2 regions of the Deinococcus sedimenti genome follow, and region 2 is predicted to be linked to the other one. Evidence: riboswitches for the same ligand, from Rfam matches in the RefSeq annotation. Region 2 holds a riboswitch; the other holds the start of a gene.
The links. A riboswitch is a leader RNA that binds a small molecule or an ion and turns the genes downstream of it on or off. The one in region 2 is predicted to bind thiamine pyrophosphate.
Positions count from the first base shown of each region.

Region 1 (9,016 bases), on a different contig from region 2:
CCGCCCCCGTCGCCAGCGCCCGCGCCAGCGCCACCCGCTGCGCCTGCCCCCCCGACAGCTGCGCCACCCGCCGCGCCTCCAGCCCCGGCAGATCCACCAACGCCAGCGCCTCGCGCGCCCGCGCCTCCGCCACCCCACGCCCCGCCCCCCGCACCCGCGGCCCGTACGCCACGTTCCCCAGCACGCTCAGATGCGGAAACAGCGCGTAATCCTGAAACACCAACCCCACCCCACGCGCCTCCGGCGGCAGGCCCGTCACGTCCCGACCCGCAACCGCCACCGACCCCGCATCCGGCCGCTCCAGGCCCGCCACCACCCGCAGCACCGTGCTCTTCCCGCACCCACTCGGGCCCAGCAGCGCCACCGTCTCACCCGCCGCCACATCCAGCGACACGCCCCGCACCGCCGCCACCCCACCAAACGACTTGCGGAGACCGGCGAGGGACAGGGCAGCGGGAAGGTCGGTCACGCGGGACAGCATCTCACGTCACCTCGCCTTCGCCGCCGTCCAGCAGCGTGAAGGCCAGCGTGGCGAGGATGAGGAGCGCGGTCGCCAGCGCGCAGGCCTCGCCGAGGTTGCGTTCGCCGGGGCGGCCCAGCCGCTCGTACAGGCCGGTGCTGAGGGTCGCCCACTCGGGCCGCGTGAGCACCAGCGTCGCGCCGAACTCGCCCAGCACGGTCGCCAGGGCCAGCGCCCCACCGCCCCGCAGGGCCGGGAAGGCGAGGGGCACGGTGACGGACCGGAACGCCGCGCCGCGCGAGGCGCCCAGCGAGCGGGCCGCCTCGAACAGCCGGGGTGGAATGGCCCGCAGCGCGGGCAGCAGCGAGCGCACCACCAGCGGCCACGCCAGCAGCGTGTACGCCGCAATCAGCATGGGCAGCGTCGCGGCCAGCACCGGGTACGCCAGCAGGTACCCCACCGCGAGGCTGACCGGAGAGACCATCAGCGGCAGCAGCGATACCAGATCCAGCGCCCGCGACCCGGCCCGCCACGCGCCCAGCGCGTACAACCCGCCCAGCAGCGTGGCACCAGCCAGGGCCATCAGCCCGAAGCGCACGGTGTTCCACACCAGCAGCGGCGTGTCCGGGTCCGCCAGCACCCCCTGCCAGTACCCCAGCGTGAACCCCGACGTGCCCAGCACACCCCGCACCACCACCGCGACCAGCGGCGCGAAACACACCAGCGCCACCACGCCCCCCAGCCCCAGCAGCGCCACCCGCGCCCCGCCCCGCGCACGCGGCATGCCACCCAGCGGCACGCCCACCCCGCCCCGCGACAGCGCCACGTACGCCCACGTCGCCAGCAGCGTGAACCCCAGTTGCCCCACGATGAGCGCACTCGCCTCCGACAGGCGCAGTTGCAGCGCCGTCAGGGTGTAGATCTCCACCTCCAGCGTCGCGAACCGCTCCCCGCCCAGTGCCAGCGGCAGGCCGAAACTCAACGCCGAGTACAGGAACACCAGTACCACCCCCGCCAGCACCCCCGGCAACGCCAGCGGGAGCGCCACGCCCAGCGCCGCCCGCCAGGCCGACGCCCCCAGCGACCGCGCCGCGCCCACCATGTTCCCCGGCACCCGCGCGAACCCCGCGTAACTCAGACGCACCAGCACCGGCAGGTTGAAGAACAGGTTCCCCAGCACCAGCAGCGTCGGCGTGTCACTCAGGTCCACGCCCAGCAGGCGCGTCACCCACCCCTGCGGCCCCAGGAGCGCACTCAGGCCCAGCACCGCCACCAGCGTCGGCGTCACGAACGGCAACAACAGCAGCCGCAGGAACACCCCCTTCCCACGCACCTCGAACCGCGACAGCAGGAACGCCAGCGGCACCCCGATCAACGCCGCCACACCCGCCGTCACGCCCGCCTGCGTCAAGGTCCACCCAAGGCGACCCTGGAAGTACGGGTCACGCCACACGTCCAGGGTCACGCCACCCTCACGCAGCGTTCTAGCCAGCGGCAGGACGAGGCACAGGGCCACGAAGATCAGGCCGGGCAGGGCGAGGAGCCAACCCTGGAGTTTCGTGCGCGTCATGGGTGGGCGCCTGCGGCGGGCTGCCCCACCCCCCACCCCCCATCCCCAGGGGGGACGGGGGAGCGGTCGCTGCGCTCGGCAAGAGATTCTTTCGGTGCGGTGTTGTTGTGTTGTGCGGTGGCGTGTCTGGCCTCGACGCCATCCTCCGCAACCGCCGAAGGCCCGTGCGCTGCGCGCACGACGGCTCGTGGGCCTGGACGGTAGAGGGGCAGGGTGTCTTGGGGCATGTCGGCAGGTTCTACTTGTTCAGCTCAGGCGAAAGCAGGTGTGCAGGCTCCCCTCTAAGGGGAGCTGTCAGTGCAGCTGACTGAGAGGTCCTGCGCAGCAGTTGTGTTGCTGTTCCCACTTCCCACTCCCCACTGCCCTCACCTCGCGCGGAGCACCTGCGTCACCCACGCGTCCACGAGGCGCTGGGGGTTGCTGGCGACCTCTGCCTTGATGGGGGTGGGTTGGGGTTCCTGCGCGAAGGTGAACACGGGGTTCAGGGGGGTGCCTTTCACGGCGGGGTAGATCCACATGCGGGTGGGGATGTCGGTCTGGATGGGGGCGCCCAGCATGAAGTCCACGAATTTCCGGGCGAGGGCGGTCTGCTTGGTGCCTTTGAGGATGCCGACACCTTCGAGCTGGGTGGAGGTGCTGCCGGGCAGGAAGAGGTTTCCGGTGGGGGACTGGGCGGGGAGTTTGGTGGGGGTGAAGCCGTCGGCGTAGAAGACTTCGGCGGCGGGGCTGCTGGCGTAACTCAGGACGATGGGGTACTTGCCGCCGTTCCTGGTGAAGTCCTTGTAGTAGGCGTCGCTCCAGCCGCGCGTGACCTTCATGCCGCCCGCGCGGGCGGCGCGCCACCAGTTCCACGCGCCGGTTTCGCCGTAGTGGTTGACGGTGGCGAGGAGGAACGCGAGGCCGGGGCTGCTCGTGGCGGGGCTCTGCACGACCGTGAGCTTGGCGTAGGCGGGGGTTTTCAGGTCGTCGAGGCTCTTGGGCAGTGCGACGCCGTTCTTCTCGAACCACGCGCGGTCGTAGTTCAGGGCCACGAAGCCGTAATCGACGGTGTTCAGCAGGCCGTCGTCGCCCAGGCGGTACGCGGCGGGCACGCGGGACAGCGCGGGGCTCTTGTACGGCTGGAGAATACCCGCCTGCCGGGCGCGGGGCAGGAGACTGTTGTCGAGGCCGTACACGACGTCGGCGATGGGGGCGCGGCGGGTGAGGATCAGGCGGTTCAGGAGTTCCCCGGCGTCGCCGCCCTTGATGAAGCGCACCTTGGCCCTGTTCTGCGTCTCGAACGCGGCGATCAGTTTCTTGTCCACGTCGAACGAGTCGTGCGTGATGACGGTCAGGGTGGTCTGGGCACTGGCGGCGCCAGCGGCGGCGAGTGCGGTCAGCAGGATCAGTATGTTGCGCATAAGAAAGTCCCCTCGCGTCACGAGGGGAAGCGGTGGGCCGTCACCACGGGTGTGGGCGGCCGGTCACGCTCCCTCCGCCGGAATGACCCGGATCAGGTTCCTGGGGTAAGTCTCAGCCCGCCGATCTCAGCAGGCACCCCCGGTGACGCACCCGGCAGGATAGCGCAGGCCGCCGCACGGGGAGTGTCCTGCGTCACCGGTTGCGGTTGCCGCGCGCGGCGCGTGCCACCCTGGCGCATGCGGAATCTGCTCGTGTGGGTGGTCGTGCAGGATGAGGGGGGCCGGGTGCTGCTGGGGCGCCGGGACGGCTCGGCGTACGGGCATGGCCTGTGGGGCCTGCCGGGCGGCGGCGTGGAGCGCGGTGAGGGCCTCCCCGAGGCGGCCGCGCGCGAGGTCTGGGAGGAGACGGGCCTGACCCTCGACCCGGCCGCGCTGGCCCTGCTGGGCGTGCGCCGCTACGAGGTGGACGGCGCGCAGGGCACCGATTTCCTGTTCTGCGCGCGGTTCTGGGAGGGCGAGCCGCAGCCGCTCCACAAGACCTCCGAGGTCGCCTGGTTTGCCCCCGACGCGCTGCCAGCCGACACCCTGCCGTGGATCGCGCCGCTGCTGGACGCCCACCTGCGGCGCGGGGCGCGCCTGACCGAGCAGTTGCGCGACGTGCGCGAGGCCCGGGTGATCGCGTGACGTTTCATCTGGTGGCGTGGCTGATCGTGCAGGACCATGCGGGGCGGGTGCTGCTGGGCCGCCGCTCCGGGTCGTCGTACGCCGATGGGCTGTGGGGCCTGCCGGGCGGGCACGTGGAGGCGGGGGAGACGCTGGCGCAGGCGGCGGCCCGCGAGGCGCTGGAGGAGGTGGGCCTGCGCGTGAACCCGGCGGGCCTGACCTGCCTGGGGGCCTGCCGCTACCACCTGGACGGGATGGGAGGCCTGGACGTGTTCTTCCTGACCCACGCGTGGGCAGGCGAGCCCACGCCACTGGAGAAGACCTCGGAGGTCGGGTGGTTCGACCCGCACGCCCTGCCGGGGGACGCCCTGCCATGGCTGCCGGGCGTGCTGGACGCGCATCTGCGCGGCGGGGTGCGCCTCTCGGAGATGCTGGACGGCTGGGCGGCGCTGCGGGAGGTCGGGGCGGGTCAGCCGCGTGGGATTTCGTAGGCTTCGAAGCGGACCTTCGTGACCCGGTACGTTCCCTTCGCGGCGCTGCCCTGGAGCTTCAGGGTGGTGTACAGGTACCCGACGATGTGCCCGGCGAGGTCCACCGAGACCCGGACGTCCAGTTCGTCGCGCTTCTGCCCGTCGGGGCTCACGTAGCGCAGCGCGCCGCCCAGGGTGGGTGTGGCCTTCAGCGCGGCGGGGGCGTTGCGGGTCAGCCAGTCGCGGACCTCGGCGTTCAGGCTGCCGGGCAGGAGGGACTGGCCGTTCACGACGAGTCGCCCGGGCCCGACCTGCACGAGCTTGCCGTACGACGCGGCGGCCTTCACATCCGGCTGGGGAATCTCGCGCAGCTGGCCGTTGGCGACGGTCAGCACGCGGGTCAGGCCGCTCGCCTCACCCAGGGCGTAGCCGGTCATGGTGTCCAGCAGGAGTTCGGGGCGGCCGTCGTTGTTCACGTCGCGCTGCCCGGCGAAGGTGTTGCGCGGGTCGAGCCGCCACTGCCGCTGCGTGAGACTCACGCCCTGAAAGCGCAGGACGAAACCGGTCAGGGGGCCGCTCGTGTCCGGGTCGAAGGGTTGCAGGGTGGTGATGGTCACGCCGGGCCGGTCGAGCAGCAGGGTCGTGGGTTGCGCGTGCGCGGTGCCGAGCAGGCTCAGGGTGGTCAGCAGGAGTCGGGTGGTGTGGGTCATGGGCGGGTCCTTCGCCGTGTGGCGGGAGTGCTGACCGGAGCGTACGGAACGGGTGGGACAGTTGCCGGGACACTTCGGTGCCCCCGAATGGTGAGCTGAGGTGTTCCCGCTGGATGAACACTTTCCGCTGGCGGCAACTCATTTCATTTGAAATACTTCCATCTGAAATGAACGCCGCCCCCCTTCACCCCACCGCCCCGGTCATGGACGACCTGTACGGCCTCGTCCGGCTGATCCTGCGCTTCTCCCGGCGCGTGCACCACGTCCTGGACGACCCGCTGGAAACCGCGCTGGGCCTGAACACCAAGGAACTGCTCGTGCTGGCGACCATCATGGACGGCGCAGGCACCCCCGGCGCGGTCGCGCAGGCGCAGAACCTCCCCGCGCCTACCGTGACCCGCATGGTCACCAAACTCGTGCAGGCCGGACTGGTGCGCCGCGTCAGCGACCCCGGCGACCTGCGACTGCAACGCCTGGAACTCACGCCCGACGGGCAGGCCACCCGCGCCCGCACCCGCGCGGTCGCGCAGGACATCGTCCACGCGCACTTCGGACACCTGCCCCCCGAGCGCGTGCAGGCCGCGCTGGCCGCGCTGGCCGATCTGGACGCCGCCCTGCACGCCCCCACCACAGGAGAGCCGCAATGACCCCCACCCCCGCGACCCACAGCGGCCTGAACGAACGGGAGAAGATCCTCGCGTTCGTCGGCATCCTGACCGTACTGTTCCTGTCCAGCCTGAACCTCACGGTCGTCGGCAGCGCCATGCCGCGCGTCATCAGCGACCTGGGCGGCTTCCACCTGTACGCCTGGGCGTTCACCGCGTACTCCCTGGCGACCACCATCACCATTCCCATCGTCGGCACCATCAGCGACCGCTACGGGCGCCGCCCGCTGATCCTGCTCGGCATCGCCGTGTTCACCCTGGGCAGCGTGCTGCTGGGCTTCGTACAGAACATGGAACAGTTGATCATCCTGCGAGCCGTGCAGGGCATCGGCGGCGGCACCCTGATGGCCATGAGCTTCACCGCCATCGCCGACCTGTTCACACCCATCGAACGCGGCCGCTACCAGGGCTACACCGGCGCCGTCTGGGGCGTCAGCTCCGTCGTCGGGCCCCTCGTCGGCGGCTTCCTGACCGACCACCTGGGGTGGCGCAGCGTGTTCTTCGTGAACCTGCCCTTCGCGCTGCTCGCCGCGTTCTTCATCTGGCGGTACTTCCGCCTGCCCGCTCCCGGCGGACGCGGGCATTTCGACGCCCCCGGCGCCCTGCTGCTCGGTGCGTCCGTCACCACCCTTACCCTGGCCCTGTCGTGGGGCGGCGGCACGTACGGCTGGGGCAGCGCGATCATCCTCGGGCTGCTGGCCGCCACCCTGGTCACCTTCGGCGCGTACGCGTGGCACAGCGCCCGCCAGGAACGCCCCATCCTCGACCTGCGCCTCCTGAAGGACCGCGGCATCGCCATCGCGTCCCTCGCGGGCTTCCTGACGAGCGCCGGCATGTACGCCGCGATCCTGTACCTCCCGCTGTACATGCAGGGCGTGCGCGGCAGCAGCGCCAGCGGCAGCGGCCTCGCCCTGGCCCCCCTGATGTTCGGCATGATCCTCACCAGCACCCTCAGCGGGCAGGTCGTCAGCCGCACCGGGCGCTACAAGACCCTCATCCTGGCGGGCGGAATCGTCGCCACAGTCGCCCTGTTGTTCGCCACCACGCTCGGCACCGGCACGCCCATCCTGATCGCCGTGGGCATCATGGTCCTGCTGGGCCTGGGCCTGGGTCCCGTGAACAGCCAGCTGACCCTGGCCGTGCAGAACGCCGCGCCGCGCGAGCAGTTGGGCAGCGCCACCAGCGGCAACCAGTTCTTCCGGCAGATCGGCGGCACCCTGGCCGTCAGCCTGTTCGGCGCGCTCGTGAACGCCCACCTGAACGCCAACCTCGCCGCGCAGCTGCCCGACGCCGCCCGCACCCTCCCGGCCCCCGTGCAGGACGCCATCGCCAACCCGAACCTGCTGACCAGCCCGCAGGCCACCGCGCAACTCGGCGCGGGCCTGAGCCGACTGGGCGACGCGAACCTGCTCCAGCCCATCCTGGACGCCCTGCGCGGCGTCATGGCAGGTGCCATCGATCAGGTGTTCCTGGTGTCCGCCGTGCTGGTCGGCCTCGCGTTCCTGGCAACCATCGCCCTGCCCGAACGCCCCCTGAAGGGCTGCGCCGGACTCGCCCCCCGCGCCGAGAAGCTGGAGGTCGGCGCCACCGACTGACGGGAAGTAGAACGTGGGAAGTGGGGAGTGGAACTTCGGCTGGCCCGATCCACTCCCCACTTCCCACTCTCCACTCACGGCACGGGCCAGCGGATCGTGCCCAGCTGATCGGTACGCCACGCCCGCGAGTGGACCTGCGCCAGCCGCGTCAGCACGTCCGGGTGAGGGTGCCCGTAGGTGTTCCGTCCCACGCTGACCACCGTGTCGGCGGGGGTGGTCTGCGCCAGGAGGGCCGCGCCGGTGCTGTGGCGGCTGCCGTGGTGCGCGGCCTTCAGGAGGTCCAGCGGCCCGGCGACGAGTCGTTCCTCGACGGGGGCGGGCAGGTCGCCCAGGAACGCGGCCCGCCACCCGCGCGACTCCAGGCGCAGGGCGACGCTGTTGTCGTTGTCCTCGGTGCTCCACGCGTGTCCGGCGGGCCACAGGACGGTCAGGGTCGCGCCGTCCGAGCTGACCTGATCGCCCCGGCGGACCTCCCGCACCGGAACGTGCCGCTCCTGCGCGGCCAGCAGCACGGCGGTCAGCACCGGATCGTCCGTCTTGCGCTGCCCGATCCAGACCTCCCCGACCGGCATGGCGCGCAGCACACTCGCCGCGCCCTCGATGTGGTCGGTGTCCGCGTGCGTGGTGACCAGCACGTCCAGCTTCCGCACGCCCAGGGCACGCAGGGTCGGCACGACCGTGTGCGCTCCCACGTCGTAGTCGCTGCCCACTGAACCCCCGGCGTCCACGAGGACCGTCAGGTGGGGGAGGCGGATCAGGGTGCTGTCCCCCTGCCCCACGTCCAGAAAGACGACCTCGCGCGCGGGGTGCAGTCGTCCCGGCAGGGTCGTCAGCAGCAGGCAGGCCAGCCCCGCGCCCAGCGCGGTGGGCGCGCGGACGCGCCCCAGCAGCCACAGCCACCCGGCCAGCACGGCCGCCCCGTACGCCAGCAGGCCGCCCACGCCCACCTGCCCCCAGGTCAGGACCGGGGCCTTCCCGAAGGTCCGGGCGACCAGCAGCAGCGCGTCGGCCAGGACCCCGTTCACCACGTTCAGCGGCAGGGCCAGCGGTCCCAGCAGCCCCGCCAGGAACCCCAGCGGGACGAGCAGGGCCATGATCCCCCCGGCCAGCAGGTTGGCGGGCAGCCCCACCAGCGGCACCTGCCCGAACGTCCCCGCGATCACCGGCAGCGTCCCGGCCTCGGCCAGCAGGGTCGCGGCGAGTCCCAGCCGCAGCCAGCGCGGCCAGCGCCCCGGCAGCAGCCCCGCCACCCGCTCGGACTGCGTCAGGGCCAGCACCGCCAGGAACGACAGCTGGAAGCCCACGTCCGTCAGCCACAGCGGATAGAGGAGCAGGCACGCCAGTGCCGCCAGCGCGATCACGCCCAGCGGGTCGGGCCGCCCGCGCCCCAGCGCCAGCGCCAGCAGGACCGCGCCGCCCATCAGCACGGCGCGCGTGATGCTGGCCGAGGACTGCACGAGCAGCAGGTACGGCCCCAGCAGCA
Region 1 covers NZ_BMQN01000002.1:424,870-433,885, forward strand. The annotation lists gene IEY69_RS08810 (ABC transporter ATP-binding protein) at 1-469, opposite strand, end outside; gene IEY69_RS08815 (ABC transporter permease) at 483-2,030, opposite strand; gene IEY69_RS08820 (thiamine ABC transporter substrate-binding protein) at 2,396-3,430, opposite strand; TPP riboswitch at 3,482-3,581, opposite strand; gene IEY69_RS08825 (NUDIX domain-containing protein) at 3,668-4,114, shown strand; gene IEY69_RS08830 (NUDIX domain-containing protein) at 4,111-4,584, shown strand; gene IEY69_RS08835 (hypothetical protein) at 4,563-5,273, opposite strand; gene IEY69_RS08840 (MarR family winged helix-turn-helix transcriptional regulator) at 5,441-5,920, shown strand; gene IEY69_RS08845 (MDR family MFS transporter) at 5,917-7,533, shown strand; gene IEY69_RS08850 (DNA internalization-related competence protein ComEC/Rec2) at 7,608-9,016, opposite strand, start outside.
Region 1: another riboswitch for thiamine pyrophosphate. It lies ahead of IEY69_RS08820 (thiamine ABC transporter substrate-binding protein); the one in region 2 lies ahead of thiC (phosphomethylpyrimidine synthase ThiC).

Region 2 (9,016 bases):
CCGCGCACGCCCTGCTGCTGCTGAACGCGCAGCGTCACGACCTGAACGACCGGCCCGACGAGCGGGCGGTGGCGCGCGACTGGGCGCACCACGTGGACGAGGCCCGCGCGCAGGGCTGGGTGGTGGCGTTCGTGCAGTGGGACGCCCCCCACGGCGCGGACTGGGACACCTTCTCGAAGGAGTGGACGCTGCACCCCGACTTCCGCGCCGAGCAGGGCGACGTGCTGGTCCGCGCCGAGATGCCCGACGCGTTCGAGGGCAGCGAACTGGCCGCGCAGCTGCACGCCCGCGCCGTGCAGAGCCTGCACCTGCTCGCCCTGAGTGGCACGCCCGCCCTGGACGCCACGCTGGCCTCGGCGGAGGCGCAGGGCTTCCGGATCGAATCGCTGGAAGTTCCCGCGTGAACCTGGAGTACACGCTGGACGTGCTGGTGCGGCTGCTCGCCACGCCCAGCCCCACGGGCTTCACGGACGCGGCGGTCACGCTGCTGGAGCAGGAGCTGCAGGCGCTGGGCGTCGCGGCGCAGCGGACCCGCAAGGGCGCCCTGACCTGGGAGGTCGCCGGGACCGGCGAGGGGCACGTGACGTTCAGCGGGCACGTGGACACGCTGGGCGCGATGGTCAAGGGCGTGAAGGACAGCGGGCGGCTGCGGCTGTGGCCGCTGGGCGGCTACGACTGGGCGACCGTGGAGGGCGAGGACGTCCTCGTGCACACCCAGGCGGGCCGCACCCTGACCGGGACGGTCGTGAACGTCCGTCAGAGCACCCACGTGCACGGCGCGGCCCTGCGCGACCTGAAACGCGACGCGGCCGTCATGGAGGTCCGCCTGGACGAGGCGGTCTCCAGCGACCGGGACGTTCGCGCGCTGGGCGTGCAGGAGGGCGACTTCGTGAGCTTCGACGCGCGCCCCCGCGTGACCGCGAGCGGGTACGTGAAGGCCCGCCACCTCGACAACAAGGCGGCGGTCGCGGTGTTCCTGGCGGTCACCCGCGAACTGCTCGCTGCGCCTGCGCCCATCACGGCGTCCTTCCACGTCACCACCTACGAGGAGGTCGGGCACGGCGCCGCCACCGGCATCCCCGCCCACACCGACGCGCTGATCGCCGTGGACATGGCAGCCGTCGGGGACGGGCAGACCAGCAGCGAACACCGGGTGTCGCTGTGCGTCGCGGACGGCGGCGGGCCGTACGACCACGCGCTCGGCAACCGCCTGCGCGCCGCCGCCCGCTCGGCGGGCCTGGACCTGCGGGTGGACATCTACCCGTACTACGCCTCGGACGGCACCGCCGCGTGGCGCGCGGGCGGGGACTACCCAGTCGCGCTGATCGGGCCGGGCGTGGACGCCAGCCACGCCTACGAACGGACGCACACCGACGCGCTGCGCGCCACGGGCGACCTGATGCTCGCCTACCTGCGCGCGTAACGCCGCAGGGCTCAGCTTGCGGGATCGTCCTGCGGAACGCTCTCCGGCGCGGTGTGGTCCAGGGTGTCGGTCCGCACCCCGCCGTCCGGGATGGGCAGCCCGTTCTCGTGCAGGAGGTACGCGGTGACGTCCAGGACCTCCTGGGCGCTGAGGGTGCCGCGGCGGTCGTACGGCATGGTGTCGCGGATCAGGTCGTGCAGCGCGCGGGGCGGCAGCGGGCGGTACAGCGTGTGGAAGTCCTCGCCGCTAAGGGCCATGGCGCTGACGCCCTCCAGGCGGTCGCCGTGGCACATGGCGCAGGCCAGGACGTAGGTGGTCTCGCCGCGTGCGATCTGCTCGGTCAGGGCGGCGCCCGGCGTGGCTGGTGTGGTCGGGGCCGGGGTGGTGGCCGCCAGGGCACTCAGGGAGGCCAGCAGAGGCAACAGGAGCAGGGCGGGGGCGCGCACGTCGGGCACTCTAGCGGAGGTGGGGTGCGGGGTGGATGAACCGGGTACACTGGCCGGAAAAGATGTATACAATCCTGGCTTGTCCCTGTAAGCTGGACGCGTGCTCTCTCTTCAGAAGGCGGCGAACATCCTGGGTGCATTCAGCGCCGAACAACCCGAATGGGGCGTGCGCGCCCTCGCCGCGCACCTGGGCGTCCCCCGCGCCACCGCCCACGCGTACCTCGCCGGACTGACCGAGGCCGGATTCCTGCGCCGCACCCCCGCCGGGAAATACCGCCTCTCCTGGCACATCGCCGAGATGGGCGCCCAGCTCACCTCCTCGCTGCCCTGGTTCCAGGAAGCCCGCGCCCTGATCACCCGGCTGGCGCTGGAAGTCCGCGCCGTGGCGTTCCTGTGCATCCTGGAAGGCGAGGAGGTCGTCGCCGCCATCCGCGAACGCCACCCGGACGCCGACATCGACCTGCCCCTGGACATCTACCTGCCGGCCACCGCCACCGCCAGCGGCAAGATCCTCTACGCGCACGCCGACATCACCCCCCGCACCTTCGCCGCGTGCACGCCCAGCTCCATCACCAGCCTGGACGAGTGGCGCACCGAGGTCGCCAAGGTCAAACGCCTCGGGTACGCGTACTCCATCGAGGAATGGGTCCCCGGCCAGTGCACCCTGGGCGTGCCCTACCACGCGCTGCACACCGCGCACGGCGACACCGACACGGTGGTGGCCGCCATCGGCGTGCAGATGAGCGCCCAGCGTTACCTGCGCGAGGAACGCCACATCCGCGAACGCGTCGTGCAGATCGTCCGTGAGGCCGAAGCCCTCCCGTAACCCACACCCAACCCAGCGCGCCGCCCGGAATTCAGTGCCGGGCGGCGCGCTGCGCTGTTCAGATGGACTCCGTCTGTGTGGCCGACCGACCCGAACCCATTTCTCTCCTGATCGCTCTGCTGCGCAGCTTTGCGAAGTCCGGATCACTCCTCGTTCAGTTCACCCGTGCGGGGCACCAGAGTCCAGTCCGTGACCGCCCAGCCCTGGGCGCCCCGCGTGAGATTCACGATCATCGTGAAGCGCTCCCCCAGCACGTACTCGCTGTCCGTGTCCGCGTCCGTGAAGCCCACCGTGGTCGTCATGACCGCTTGCGCCCGCGTGGTCGTGTCCGTCAGCAGTCGCAGGGAGCTGAACGTGAAGTTCCCCAGCCGCGCCAGCGCGAACGCCCCCTGGCCCTTCCAGCCCGTCAACCACGGCTGGGCGCGGGTCACGGCCGCCTGCACGCGCCGCCGCACCTCGGCCTGCTGCTCGGGCGTGCGTTTCACGTCCTGGTACTGCGCCGCCACGTGCCCCGCCAGCGCACTCAGGTCGCCCAGCAGGCGCGCCGTGACGCCCAGCGCGTCGTCCTTCAGTTCCGTCATGCCGCCGGCCGACACGCGCACCGGCAGGTACCGCACGCTGCCGCTGCGCGTGTCCCGCAGCAGCGCGTCATCCCGGCCCGACGCCCGGCGCACCGTCGTGGACGGCCACACCGGCACGACCGGCTCGCCGTACCGGTCACGGGTGACGGGCACGCTCAGCAGCGCGGGACCCGCCACCACCTCTGACCCCTGCACCCGGTACAGGCGCAGCGTCGCTCCCTCCCGGCCGACCACCTGCCCCAGGTACGCCCTCGCGCCCGGCGCGAGGAACGCCCCGCCGATCCCGCCCCGCTGCGCGTCCGCGTTCACCCCGGCCCGCGTCGGCCAGTCCCACAGCCCGAAATCCGAGAGGTCCTGCGCCACGTCCGGCCCGTAGTTCGCCAGCCAGTCACGGTAGGGGGGCTTCAGGCCCTGCGCCCACGCGTCCGCCGCCGCCCCGCCGCGCGTGATGAGCCGCGTGGCGTACTCGGCCAGCACCCCACCACCGAACAGCTGATCGCCGGGCCGCGTCAACGAGTACGACTCCATGAACGCCGGGAACGCCCGCGTGTTCTCCACGAACCGCGCCCCGCCCGGCGTGGGCAGCAGCGAGTACACCACCGGCAGCGGCGCACTCTCCGCGAAACTCATCCCGTACCCGTACGCGAACCGCCAGTCCGACCCGATCAACTCCAGCGGCCCCCGCCCGTCCAGCTGCTGCGCGTCCAGCGAATCACTGTGCGCGCTGAACGCCGTCAACAGCTTCCGGGGCGGGCTGGTCAGCGAGTACAGGTGATGCGTGAAACAGCAGTGCGCGCCGCCCGAGAAGCCCGCCAGCAGCACCTCCGGCACGCCGTCCCCCGTCACATCCCGGCACCAGTCCACGCCCACCATCGTGTCCGTGACGGTCGCGTACGTCACGCCCGCCCGCGACAGGGTCACGCGGTCCTCCGGGTCCTCGAAGCCGTTCTCCACGGTCTTCACGGTGTACGCCCCGCAGGTGCTCAGGGTCGTCTTCAGGGGCTGGGCACTCTGGGCATGCACAGGGGACAGGAGCAGCAGGGCAGGCAGGGACAGCAGCAGGGCGCGATTCATGGAAACCTCCGGAGCAAGAGAAACGAAGCCGCACGGAAACGGATGTTGAACCGTTCAGAGGGCATCGAAGAGTCGGGCAAGCACATGATGTGGCATGGGTAATCCAGGACCGAATTGATTCCTGAAGAGTCGACCGTGGAGATCTTCCCGTTCGCCGCAGGGAATGAAGAGACTCAGCACCTCGTCCTGGCGCTCCTGCGCCAGACGCTGCCAGAGAGACTGAGTGATGAATAGCGGGCCGCCGTCGGTGATCTGGACAGCTGGAAAGTGGGCGATTCTGTGAAATTCCAAGGTTCTGGCATTCCCCATGTAATCGGAAGGGTGGTGATCGCCCGCCGTGAAAAGGAGTAACGGACTGAATGCATCCACGAGGAGTCGCAGGAGCCTGAAAGCCGCCCCGTTGGTGTCGCCGCACATGTCAGGAATCAGCGGTACCGACACAGTTAGACAGAGCCGATCTTTGCGGGCCAGGACTTCCGATAACCGGTAGTCCTCCAGGCGGAACGTGACTCCGATCTGGTCTTCAGGGCGCTTGAGCCAGAGCTGGAAGGACGCCTCCTCATCGGTGTACAGGTCGGCCAGGAGGTGGCCGGGCGTCTGAGAGATGCGTGTCGCCACATCAAGGATTTCCGGGATGGAATTCCGGTCACGCAAGGTATCGGCTGCATCGTCGAAATACCAATCGGCAATCAATTCCCTGCCGTAGCTGTTCAGAAGGTGCTCAAGGCCGCCTGCAAGAGCAGGACGCTCTGTGATGAGGATCACGTGGTGCGGGACGCGGGACATGGGCAGTTCCTCCAAGGTTCAGCTGGCCTGTGGGGCTCTGGAAGGCGTGTGCCCTCATCTTCGCCCGTCTGGACGGGGAAGGCCAGCCCTGCTTTCGTGCGGGGTGCGGGCGGTGTACACTCGCCGCACAGTCACCAGGGGTGCCGACCGTCAACAGGGTCGGCTGAGAGAACACCGTGTTCAACCCTAGGAACCTGATCTGGTTCATACCAGCGGAGGGAGCGTGACGGGTGCCGAAACGTCTTTGCGTGTTTCGCCCCCCTCCGACGCGTGAGGGGGGCGTTTTTTTATTGCGAATCCACTGACCTGACCCGACCTGACGGGCGGCCCTGACAGTCGCCCCCCCAGCTCCGGACGCCCTCGCGGGTGCCCGGCGGCTCCGTCCTGTTCCCAATTGCCCGGAGTGTTCATGACCACCCTGACCCCACCCCCGACCGAAGCCCTGACGATTCTCGACCCGGAGCTGACCGCGCCGTTCCCGAACAGCGAGAAGGTGTACCTGAGCGGCACCATTCATGCCGGGGTGCGGGTGCCCGCGCGGCGCATCCGGCAGTCGCCGACCCTGGAACGCGTGGGTGACCTGACCCGCAGCGTGCCGAACCCGGCGGTTCTCGTGCCGGACACGAGCGGGCCGTACACGGACGCCCGCCTGAGCGTGGACCTACGCGCCGGGCTGGGGCACGCGCGCCCCTGGCTGGCCGGGGACGCCCGGCTGGAACTGGCGCGGGAGCGGCACCACCCGGCGCTGGACGTCAGTGGCCCGCTGCCGTTCCCGCGCGTGCCCCGCCCGCGCCGCGCCCGCCCCGGCACGGGCATCACGCAGCTTCAGGCGGCACGGCGCGGCGAGATCACCCCGGAGATGGAATTCGTCGCCCTGCGCGAACAGTTGCGGCAGGAGGCGGATTTCGACCTGACGCACCAGCACCCCGGTCAGGCCTTCGGGGCCGCCATCCCGCGTGAGATCACGCCGGAATTCGTCCGGTCGGAGGTCGCGCGGGGCCGCGCGGTGATCCCCGCGAACATCAACCACCCGGAACTCGAACCCACCGTGATCGGGCGGAATTTCCGCGTGAAGATCAACGCGAACCTCGGCACCAGCATCGTCACCAGCTCCATCGAGGAGGAGGTCGGGAAGATGATCTGGGCGACCCGCTGGGGCGCGGATACGGTCATGGACCTGTCCACCGGGCGGCACATCCACCCCACCCGCGAGTGGATCGTGCGCAGCAGCGCCGTGCCCGTGGGCACCGTGCCGATCTATCAGGCGCTGGAAAAGGTGGGCGGCGTGGCCGAGGACCTCACCTGGGACGTGTACCGCGACACGCTGATCGAACAGGCCGAGCAGGGCGTGGACTACATGACCGTCCACGCCGGCGTGCGGCTGGCGCACCTGCCGCTGACCGCGCGGCGCCGCACCGGGATCGTGTCGCGCGGCGGGAGCATCCTCGCGAAGTGGTGCCTCGCGCATCACCGCGAGAACTTCCTGTACACGCACTTCGCGGACATCTGCGAGCTCCTCGCCGCGTATGACATCACCTTCAGCCTCGGGGACGGCCTGCGCCCCGGCAGCGTCGAGGACGCGAACGACGCCGCGCAGTTCGCGGAACTCGACACGCTGGGCGAACTCACCCGCGTCGCGTGGGACCACGGCGTGCAGACCATGATCGAGGGCCCCGGCCACGTCCCCATGCAGCTCATCCGCGAGAACATGACCCGCCAGCTGGACGTGTGCCAGGAGGCGCCGTTCTACACGCTGGGGCCGCTCACGACCGACATCGCGCCCGGCTACGACCACATCACGTCCGCGATCGGCGCGGCGCAGATCGCGTGGTACGGCACCGCCATGCTGTGTTACGTCACCCCGAAGGAGCACCTGGGCCTCCCGGACCGGCAGGACGTGCGTGACGGCGTGATCGCGTACCGCATCGCCGCGCACGCCGCCGACCTCGCCAAGGGCCATCCCGGCGCGCAGGCCCGCGACAACGCCCTGAGCAAGGCCCGGTTCGAGTTCCGCTGGGAGGATCAGTTCAACCTGTCCCTGGACCCGCTGAAGGCCCGCGCGCTGCACGACGAGACGCTGCCCGCCGACGCGGCGAAGACCGCGCACTTCTGCTCCATGTGCGGCCCGCACTTCTGCTCCATGAAACTCAGCCACGACCTGCGCGCCCCCGACGTGCTGGCCGGACTGGAGGAGAAAGCCCGCGAGTTCCGCGCGCTGGGCGGAGAGGTGTACGTGCCCCGCCAGGAACACGGGCCGGAGGGGGAGGCGTGACGCTCGGCCAGCTGTACCTCGTCGCCACGCCCCGCGCCGGGCAGGCCGATGCGGACTTCCTGGCGCGGGTGGCCGCTGCGATGGATGGCGGTGTGGACACGCTGCAACTGCGCTGCAAGGACTGGGAGGCCACCCCCTACATCGCGCTAGGTGAGCGGGTGGCGGCGCTGGCCCGTGCGCGCGGCGTGCCGTTTTTCATCAACGACCGCGTGGACGTCGCCGCCGCGTGCGGGGCGGACGGCGTGCACCTGGGGCAGGGGGACCTGCCGCCCGCCTGGGCGCGGAAGCTCGCGCCGGGGCTGATGCTGGGCCGCAGCACCCACGCCCCCGCGCAGGCGCACGCCGCGCTGGCCGACGCGCCAGCGTACATCGCTGCCGGGCCAGTGCACGCCACGCCGACCAAACCGGGCCGCGCGCCCGCCGGACTGGCCTACGTGCGCGCGGTGGCCGCGCTGAACCCGCCGCTGCCCTGGTACGCCATCGGCGGGATCGACGCTTCGAACGTCCACGAGGTGCTGGCCGCCGGGGCGACCCGCGTGGCGGTCGTCCGCGCCGTGCTGGATGCCCGCGACCCCGCGCAGGCCGCGTCGGACCTGCTGGGGGCGCTGCGGGGGGTGCCCGCGTGACCCGCCCCGCCACCCTGACCGTGAACGGTGAGGCGCGGCCACTCACGCCCGGCCTGACCCTGCACGCCCTGCTGCGCGACCTGAACGTCGACCCGGCGCGCGTCGCGGTGGGCGTGAACGACGACGTGTATCCCGGCGCCCGCGCGCCGCACCGCACCCTGGAGGCCGGAGATGTCATCGAGATCGTCCGCGTCATCGGTGGGGGCTGACGGTTCCGGGGCAGCGTGGGCCGTCAGGCCCTCTGCCCCCGAGCGGAGCGAGCAGGAACAGGTGCGGGTTCTGCGGAATAGAGAACCTGCGCGTCCATTCACCGGAGGTTCGTCATGAAGCAGCATCCGCACACGCCCGACCCCTTCACCCTCGGCGGCAAGGTGTTCACCTCGCGCCTGATGACGGGCACGGGCAAGTTCACGGATTTCGGCGTGATGCGCGAGGCGCTGGCCGCGAGCGGGTCGCAGATCGTGACCGTCGCCATCCGCCGCGTCGAACTGCGGGCACCGGGGCACGACGGCCTGCTCGACGCGCTGGACTGGGACGCCCTGCAACTCCTGCCGAACACCGCCGGGTGCCGCACCGCCGACGAGGCGCTGCGCGTGGCGCGGCTGGCGCGCGTGGCGACCGGCGTGAACTGGATCAAGCTGGAGGTCATTCCCGACGCCCGCTACCTGCTGCCCGACCCCGTGGGCACGCTCCGCGCGGCCGAGGCGCTGGCCGCGGACGGGTTCACGGTGCTGCCGTACATGCAGGCGGACGCGGTGCTGGCCCGCGCGCTGGAGGACGCCGGGTGCGCCGCCGTGATGCCCCTGGCGAGCCCCATCGGTTCCGGGCGGGGCCTGCGCAGTCCTGAGCTGCTGCGCACCGTGCTGGACGGCGCGCGCGTGCCCATCGTCGTGGACGCGGGCCTGGGTGTCCCGAGCGACGCGGCGCAGGCGCTGGAACTCGGCGCGGACGCCGTGCTGGTGAACACCGCGATTGCCGAGGC
Region 2 covers NZ_BMQN01000007.1:21,782-30,797, reverse strand. The annotation lists gene IEY69_RS13810 (isochorismatase family protein) at 1-404, shown strand, start outside; gene IEY69_RS13805 (M42 family metallopeptidase) at 407-1,423, shown strand; gene IEY69_RS13800 (c-type cytochrome) at 1,435-1,869, opposite strand; gene IEY69_RS13795 (IclR family transcriptional regulator) at 1,970-2,695, shown strand; gene IEY69_RS13790 (hypothetical protein) at 2,839-4,350, opposite strand; gene IEY69_RS13785 (hypothetical protein) at 4,405-5,136, opposite strand; TPP riboswitch at 5,263-5,375, shown strand; gene thiC (phosphomethylpyrimidine synthase ThiC) at 5,546-7,408, shown strand; gene thiE (thiamine phosphate synthase) at 7,405-8,034, shown strand; gene thiS (sulfur carrier protein ThiS) at 8,031-8,243, shown strand; gene IEY69_RS13765 (thiazole synthase) at 8,358-9,016, shown strand, end outside.